Regions from separate parts of the Pseudomonas caspiana genome, predicted to be linked through region 2. Evidence: predicted binding sites of a transcription regulator. Region 2 holds the regulator's gene; the other holds the start of a gene.
The links. Region 2 encodes FliA, which starts transcription of late flagellar genes. Its sites were predicted from a motif close to CTAAAGTTTNNNNNNNNNNNGCCGNTAA; they were not measured.
Positions count from the first base shown of each region.

Region 1 (4,423 bases), 2.7 Mb from region 2:
GGATTCTTTCGAGATCCGGGCTTTTTGTTTTTCCGCTGAACGCTAGTTCTTCGTTTCATCCAGCTTCAAGGTGCCGTCTTCGAACAGGTTGAGCTTCTGACGCAGTTCACGCGGCTGGGCGTAGGGCTGCGGATCAGCCGGCTGTATGTTCGACGCCCCAGGCGCTGCGCCCGGAGCAGGCGCTGCAGGATGTGAATCACCGGCACCGCTGTTCTGACTGCCTTCCATGCGCTGCAACGCCTTCTTGGTCATGACCACGATGTCGATGCGGCGGTTGACCGGGTTCAGCGGCTGATTACGGTCATATAGCAGCGATGAGGCATAGCCGACCACGCGAGCCACCTGACCTTCAGGGTAAGTACCCGCAACCAGGGCGCGGCGAGCAGCATTGGCACGGTTGGCCGAAAGCTCCCAGTTACCAAACTCGCCATTGCCCGTGTAAGGCTTGGCGTCGGTATGGCCACTAACGCTGATCTTGTTCGGCACCGCTTTAATGGTGTCGGCCATGGCCAGCAGAATGTCCTCGAAATACGGCTTGAGCCGCGAACTGCCCGAGTCGAACATCGGACGGTTATCCGCGTCGGTAATCTGGATCCGCAGGCCATCCTGAGTAATCTCGAAATGGATCTGGTCCTTGAATTTCTGCAGTTCAGGGTTCTCGTTAACCTTGTTCTGCAATTCCTGCAGCAGCAACTCAAGACGCTCTTGCTCAACCTCCTCCGCCTTGGCTTCCGCCGTTTCGGCCTCGATTGGAACAGTGTCCGGCGTCGGGGTGTTCTTGATTTCCGGGTTCAAGGTCTGGTCGGGTGACATTTCCGGCGAGCCACCCAGATCAATCACATAGGGCGAACCACTTTCCGAAAACCCGACCGGGTCCTTGAAGTACCCGGCGATAGCGACCAGTTGCTCCGGCGTAGCCGAAGACAGCAGCCACAGCACCAGAAAGAAAGCCATCATAGCGGTCGCAAAGTCGGCGAACGCGATTTTCCATGCGCCGCCGTGGTGCCCGCCCTCGTAGCGCTTGACGCGCTTGATGATTATTGGCTGATTATTTTCCATGACTCAGCGACCGCGAACCGCTTGTTCCAGCTCACTGAAGCTGGGCCGATGCGCGGGATAGAGAACCTTGCGACCGAATTCCACGGCCAGCGAAGGCGGCATACCGGAAGCCGAAGCCACCAATGAAGCTTTGATGGCTTCATAAACGTTTAGCTCTTCCTTGGCATCATGGGCCAGAGAAGTGGCCAGTGGGCCGAAGAAGCCATAGGCCGCGATAATACCGAAGAAGGTACCCACCAATGCCGCACCTACGTGGTTACCGATGGCTGCCTTGTCGCCGTCCCCCAGGGAAGCCATGGTAATCACGATACCCAGTACCGCCGCGACAATACCGAACCCGGGCATGCCGTCAGCGATACCCGTCACGGCATGGGAAGGATGGCCAAGTTCTTCCTTGATGCTTTGCAGCTCCATATCGAACAGCCCTTCCAGCTCGTGGGGAGCCATGTTGCCGGACGACATGATGCGCAGGTAGTCACAAATGTAGGCAGTCATGCGTTCGTCTTTCAGAACGCCTGGGTACTTGGCAAAAATAGGACTGGCCGCTGCGTCTTCGATGTCCCCTTCAATCGCCATCATGCCTTCACGACGACTCTTGTTGAGAATTTCGTAAACCAGGCCCAGCACTTCAAGATAGAAGGCATGCGTAAAGCGAGTACCAAACATCTTCAGCGACTTCTTGACCACGTGCATGGTCATGTAGCCAGGGTTGGCCTGCATGAATGCACCAAAGGCAGCACCGCCAATGATCACGACCTCAAACGGCTGCCACAACGCAGCGATTTTGCCGTGTGAAAGGACGTAGCCGCCGAGCACGCTCGCGAAAACGACGATGATGCCGATAATTTTAGCCATAGGTAGAAAGTACTTACTGAGTCGGGTTCAGGGACGTGTTCGGAAGTTCTTGAAACTCTTCTTCTACTTATCGGCATATGTGGGCCAGACTATAGCCTGAAAAATAGAAAAGCCAGTTGGCCGTTGAACGGGAGCCCGCAAACACGGGTCTCACCCAATGATTTCGCAGTGTCCACTGCCTAAATTTCAGTCGCACGGGCCTTGATGCATGCCGCCAGAAAAGTCTTCACAGCTTCCCGTCCCGAACACACTCGATGCGTGGCTCAAACAATTGGACGGCATTGCATTGCCGGTTCCTCTGGCCAGCCACAGTAAAGTGCGCAGCGCACTGAACGACAGTCGCCGCTCGCTGCGGGACATCGCCGACATGATGCAGGACAGCCCGGCGCTGGTACTGAGCGTGATGCGTGAAGCCAATCATAAAAGCACTGGCTTGACCGAGCCGGCGGAAAGTCTGGAAGTGGCAATCACTCGGTTGGGCCTGGCGCGCACCGAGGTGTTACTCAATCGGCTACCCGCGCTGGAAAACGAAAAAATCCCGGTCACCTTCCGCCAATTACTGCTGATCAGCCAGCACGCGACGCAGCAGGCCAACGGCTTGTTTGCCAGTCGGCTCGCTCGCCTGTGGCAAGACATCCACTTGGGCAGCTTGTTGTTTCTGGCGCCCCTGTGGCCGATCGCACTGGCGCATCCAAAATTGCTGGATGAGTGGGAACTGCGGGTCATACACAAGGGCGAGTCGTCCCGCGCAGTAGAAAAAGCCCTGTTTGGCGTCAGCCTGCTGGAGCTGTGTATGGAGTTGGCTACCCTGTGGCGCCTGCCTCTATGGGTCACTCAAGGCTACAAATTACTGATCAGCGAACGACGGCACTTGGTCAAGGCGTTGCACATAGCCCGGGCAAACGACGACCCGTTGCAACAGCAACAGTTGATGGATGCCGATCCAAACCTGCGTCGCTGGTTTAACCAGCCCGCCAATACGGTTCTACTGGGAAATGGCCTGGCACTCGCCGCCCAACAGGCATGGGACAGCCCACACTGCCTGCGCTGGGAGTTACTGAGCAGTCTTTACCTGCAACAGACCATGGACAACGTGCAACAACAGGCCCACCAGAATGCGGCCAGTAGCGCTCGCAACCATCACGATCCGGTTTTATGGCACCCGGCAGAAGCCCTGATCTGGCCATGGGCAACCCGCCGGATTCACAGCAAATTACAGGCAGCCCCGCCACCCTCGCCTGATGCCCTGCAAAACTGGCGAAAGCTCTGCGCCGAACTGCTGGCAACCCCGAGCCCGTTCTCCAACGCCATGCACCTGACCACCACTGCTCGCGACGCATTGGTCTCCTGTGGCATGGAACGGGTGATGCTCCTGATGGCAGACAAGACCGGGACCATGTTGCGCGTTCATCAGATCGCAGGTCTGCGTAATGAAGCGACGTCTCTGGCGCTGTCTATAAAAGAAAGCACCGTGCTGCAGCGCTTGCTGGCACAGCCGACTCAGTTGCGCATGACTCCCGCCAACATCGAACAGTTCTCTGCACTACTGCCGGGCAATCTCCGCGCCCTGTTCCCGGGCAAGCACTGGCTGATTAGATCTCTGAGCAGCAACAACAAAGTATTGATGCTGGTTGTGGCAGATCAGGGCGGTGGGTTGTTTTCAGAAACCTCGGTGCAGGCTTTCGGTAAAACCTGCCAGTGCATCGAACGGGCTCTCACAAGCTTTAGTGGTCGCAAAGCCTGACAGCTGGGCTACAATTCGCCTCTTTTTTCGAATTGGAGGCTGCACATGTCCGTCTTCTCTGGTTTGCCGTTGGTCATTGAACCAAGCGACCTGAAGGATCGCCTGGATGCTCCGGAACTGATCCTGGTAGATCTGACCAGCAGCGCCCGCTACGACGCCGGACACATTCCCGGCGCGCATTTCGTTGATCCGAAACGTACCCAGTTGGGCCAGCCTCCAGCGCCCGGTCTGCTGCCTGCTCAAACCGATCTGCAAGCCCTGTTCGGCGAACTGGGCCACAACGCCAATGCGGTGTATGTGGTCTACGACGACGAAGGCGGCGGCTGGGCCGGCCGATTTATTTGGTTACTGGATGTAATCGGTCACGCCAAATACCACTACGTCGATGGTGGCCTGCTGGCCTGGGAGGCTGAAGGCTTGCCTTTATCCACTGAGGTTCCGACACCGGCTGGTGCACCTGTCGAGCTGCAACTGCACGACGCCCCCACGGCCACGCGCGAATATGTGCAAAGTCGCCTGGGCGCTGCCGATCTGGCAATCTGGGATGCTCGCGGGCCGCTTGAGTACTCTGGCGAAAAAGTTGTCGCTGCCAAAGGTGGTCATATTCCAGGCGCGATCAATTTCGAGTGGACTGCGGGCATGGATAAGGCGCGTAACCTGCGCATCCGTGAAGATATCGCAGAGATTCTCGACAGCCTGGGCATTACTGCAGATAAAGAAGTCATTACTCACTGCCAGACACACCACCGATCAGGATTCACCTAT
Region 1 is NZ_CP167995.1:5,361,809-5,366,231, forward strand. Features, by position in the region: gene motB (flagellar motor protein MotB) at 43-1,059, opposite strand; gene motA (flagellar motor stator protein MotA) at 1,063-1,914, opposite strand; gene ABRP31_RS24345 (HDOD domain-containing protein) at 2,123-3,658, shown strand; gene rhdA (thiosulfate sulfurtransferase) at 3,704-4,423, shown strand, end outside.
Region 1: the regulator FliA is predicted to act here: its motif matches at 1,982-2,009, upstream of motA (flagellar motor stator protein MotA).

Region 2 (4,423 bases):
GGTAGCCGGCCCGGTTCGGGCCATGCTGTCGCGGTTTGGGCGGTTGGCTGTACCGAATATGCATGTGTTGGCGTATCAGGAAATTCCTGACAACAAGCAAGTAACCATCGTAGCGACTGTCGGGCCTAACGGCTGAGGTAGTGAGTCATGCAAGTTAAGCGATTTTTCGCCGCCGATATGCGTCAAGCCATGAAACTGGTTCGTGATGAGCTGGGCGCAGAAGCGGCCATCATCGGCAACCGGCGAATCGCCGGTGGCGTCGAGCTGACTGCTGCCCTAGATTATAAGCTTTCTGCGCTCGCACCCCGTGTACCGAACATCGAGCTTGAGGACGAGTTGCGCAAAACCCAGTCGCGCATCGTCTCGGCCCAGGCTGAACTGAATAATCGTGGTGATAGCGACGGGGCAGTCAATCGGCAGTTGTTCGCCGGTTTGCCGCTGAGTGCTGCTGACACCCACATCGAGCCGACGCTTGAAGAGCCGCCGCGTCCGTTCGCACAGCCGCAGGTTGCTCCGGCTGCTCCGGCTGCCAGCCAGCGCGGTTACGACTCGATGCGTTTTGAATTGAACGGCCTGCGTGAGCTGCTGGAAGTCCAACTCGGCTCCCTGGCGTGGAATCAGTTGCAGGGCAGCCGTCCGGCACAGGCCAACCTGTGGCGTCGTCTGCAGCGTGTAGGGTTGTCTGGCCCTCTGTCCCGCGACCTGCTGGAAATGATCCCTGATATCGACGAGCCACGTCAGGCCTGGCGCATGTTGCTGGCTCATTTGGCCCGCATGATCGAAGTGCCTGATGTCGAGCCGCTTGAAGAGGGTGGTGTCATTGCAATGGTCGGCCCTGCCGGCATGGGCAAGACCACCACACTCGCCAAATTGGCGGCGCGTTACGTACTCAAGTATGGCGCGCAGAACATTGCTCTGGTGAGCATGGACAGCTTCCGTATCGGTGCTCAGGAGCAGCTCAAGACATTGGGTCGTATTCTCAATGTGCCGGTGACTCACGTTGATCCTGGTCAATCACTGGCGCAGGCGCTGGACCCTCTGTTGCGCAAGCGTGTTGTGTTGATCGACACTGCGGGCCTGCAAGCCAGCGACCCGGCCTTGCGCATGCAGCTGGAAAGCCTGGCCGGGCGCGGTATCAAGTCGCGTAATTATCTGGTGCTGGCAACCACCAGCCAGAAACAGGTGCTCACTGCCGCGTATCACAGCTACAAACGCTGTGGTCTGGCCGGTTGCATCCTGACCAAGCTGGACGAAACCGCCAGCCTGGGCGAAGTACTCAGTCTTGCCATCAGTCATGAGTTGCCTGTGGCCTATCTGACCGATGGACCACGAATTCCTGATGATCTTCACCTGCCACGTCGGCACCAATTGGTGACGCGCGCGGTCAATGTGCAGATGCAAGAAGAGCCAAGCGAAGAGGCCATGGCGGATATGTTCGCCGACCTTTACCACAACCCCAACAAACGGGTCGGTTAAGTGATGCGAACAATTGAAACTTACCTGCATCGATGGTCTGCCTGGCACGGCTCTTCATTGAGCGTGTCGCCCGCAATCTGGCTTCGGTCTACGCAACACAAGGTAAAAAACTAACATGGGCAGCATGCATCCCGTACAGGTGATCGCGGTGACCGGCGGCAAGGGTGGCGTCGGTAAGACTAACGTGTCAGTGAACCTTTCGCTGGCCTTGGCCGAGCTTGGCCGGCGCGTCATGCTGCTGGACGCCGACCTTGGCCTGGCCAATGTCGATGTCCTTCTGGGGCTTACGCCCAAGCGCACCCTTGCTGATGTGATCGAAGGGCGCTGTGAGCTTCGCGACGTCTTGTTGCAAGGCCCGGGCGGGATTCGCATCGTGCCTGCTGCTTCCGGCACGCAGAGCATGGTTCATCTGAGTCCGGCGCAGCACGCTGGCCTGATCCAGGCTTTCAGCGACATTGGCGATAATCTTGACGTATTGGTGATCGACACGGCCGCCGGTATCGGTGAGTCAGTGGTCAGCTTTGTCCGGGCGGCTCAGGAAGTGTTGCTGGTGGTGTGTGATGAGCCTACTTCCATCACCGACGCCTATGCCTTGATCAAGCTGCTCAACCGCGACTACGGGATGAACCGCTTCCGCGTTCTGGCCAACATGGCCCAGAGCCCGCAGGAAGGGCGCAACCTGTTCGCCAAGCTGACCAAAGTGACTGATCGTTTTCTGGACGTGGCCTTGCAATATGTAGGCGCCGTACCTTACGACGAGTGCGTGCGTAAGGCTGTCCAGAAGCAACGTGCGGTATACGAAGCTTTTCCACGCTCCAAATGCTCCCTGGCGTTCAAGGCTATTGCGCAGAAGGTCGATACCTGGCCACTGCCTGCCAACCCGCGTGGGCATCTCGAGTTCTTCGTTGAGCGACTGGTTTACCAGACAAGCGCAGGGCCTGTTCAATGACCGCGAGCGGCTATCAGATGTACAGCAAAGCGTCCCGGAACTCGCAATATGAGCTGATCGAGCGGTATGCTCCGCTCGTCAAGCGCATTGCGTACCACTTGCTGGCTCGTTTGCCAGCCAGTGTTCAGGTTGAAGACTTGATTCAGGCAGGCATGATCGGCTTGTTGGAAGTGTCCACCAAGTACGATTGCACCAAGGGTGCCAGTTTCGAGACCTATGCCGGGATTCGTATTCGCGGTGCGATGCTCGATGAAGTGCGTAAGGGAGACTGGGCGCCTCGCTCGGTCCACCGCAATACGCGCATGGTCAGTGACGCAATTCGCTCAATTGAAGCAAAAACAGGTCGCGACGCTAAAGATCATGAGGTTGCGGCCGAACTCCAATTGAGTCTCGATGATTATTACGGGATTTTGAACGATACCTTGGGCAGTCGCCTCTTCAGTTTCGACGACCTTTTGCAGGACGGCGAACATGAAGGACTGCATGAGGATGGCGCAAGCGGTTCGCTTGAGCCGTCGCGTGACCTGGAAGATGAACGCTTCCAGGCTGCGTTGGCAGATGCAATCGCCAACTTGCCGGAACGTGAACGTCTGGTTTTGGCGCTGTACTATGACGAGGAGCTGAACCTCAAGGAAATCGGTGAGGTCCTGGGGGTCAGTGAATCTCGAGTCAGCCAGTTACACAGCCAGTGCGCAGCTCGTTTACGAGGGCGTTTGGGAGAGTGGCGAGCGCGTTGACAGGTGGTACGTAATCCTTGGTGATTGCGTGTCGCGTGTGAGCAGGCTGTGCAAAGCGTTACGTGGGACAGTGGACAAGGCTGGAGCCATACAGGCATTCGCTCCACGGACTGTTAAAAGCAATAGCTTTCATGCAGCCCGTGGATTTGCTGTGCGGTTTCCATAGTTGTTGATTTACCAAGCCCGTCGTCGTTTTCGTGCAGCCAATGTGAGCTGTGCCAGTATTGATTGAACAGCGCGTTCAGGTGCTGAACGCGTCAAAGACTGCTTGGAGGTCGAATTGGACAAGAACATGAAAATCCTCATCGTTGATGACTTCTCAACGATGCGGCGGATCATTAAAAACCTGCTGCGTGATCTGGGCTTCACCAACACGTCCGAAGCCGATGACGGGCTTACCGCGTTGCCGATGCTGGAAAGCGGTTCCTTTGACTTTCTGGTAACGGACTGGAACATGCCTGGGATGACCGGTATCGACCTGCTGCGTAAAGTGCGTGCCGATGAGCGCCTCAAACACCTGCCGGTGTTGATGGTGACCGCAGAAGCCAAGCGCGACCAGATCATTGAAGCGGCTCAGGCCGGCGTCAATGGTTATGTCGTCAAGCCATTCACGGCTCAGGCGCTGAAAGAAAAGATCGACAAGATCTTTGAGCGCGTCAATAGCTGATGTATGCCGCGAGGGCTCTATGGAGAACAACGAAACGTCAATGGGCGAGTTTGAAGCGACCCTGAAAAAACACGCAAGCGAGCTCGTGACGAGCCTTGAAAAAGGCCGTTTCGGCGACGCTGTGCAACTGATCCATGAGCTTAACCAGGCTCGAGATCGTGGCCTGTATCAAGAAATCGGCAAGCTGACGCGCGAGCTGCACAGTGCGATCGTCAATTTCCAGATTGACCCGAACATGCCGCAAGCTGAAGAAGTGTCCCAGATCACGGACGCCACCGAACGCCTGTCGTATGTTGTCAGGCTCACGGAAGGTGCGGCTAACCGCACCATGGACCTGGTCGAGGAAAGTACTCCGCTGATGCACAGTCTGAACGACGAGGCCAAGGCCTTGAGTGCGGACTGGGGGCGTTTCATGCGGCGTGAAGTCAGCGCTGAAGAGTTTCGTGAACTGGCGCGCCGTGTTGATGGTTTCTTGACGCGCAGCGAAAAGGATACCCACCAGGTTTCCTCCAACCTCAACGACATTCTGCTGGCTCAGGACTTCCAGGACCTGACCGGCCAGGTGATCAAACGCGTGACGCAATTGGTCACTGA
Region 2 is NZ_CP167995.1:1,765,319-1,769,741, forward strand. Features, by position in the region: gene flhA (flagellar biosynthesis protein FlhA) at 1-136, shown strand, start outside; gene flhF (flagellar biosynthesis protein FlhF) at 148-1,476, shown strand; gene fleN (flagellar synthesis regulator FleN) at 1,592-2,425, shown strand; gene fliA (RNA polymerase sigma factor FliA) at 2,422-3,162, shown strand; gene ABRP31_RS07990 (chemotaxis response regulator CheY) at 3,455-3,829, shown strand; gene ABRP31_RS07995 (protein phosphatase CheZ) at 3,849-4,423, shown strand, end outside.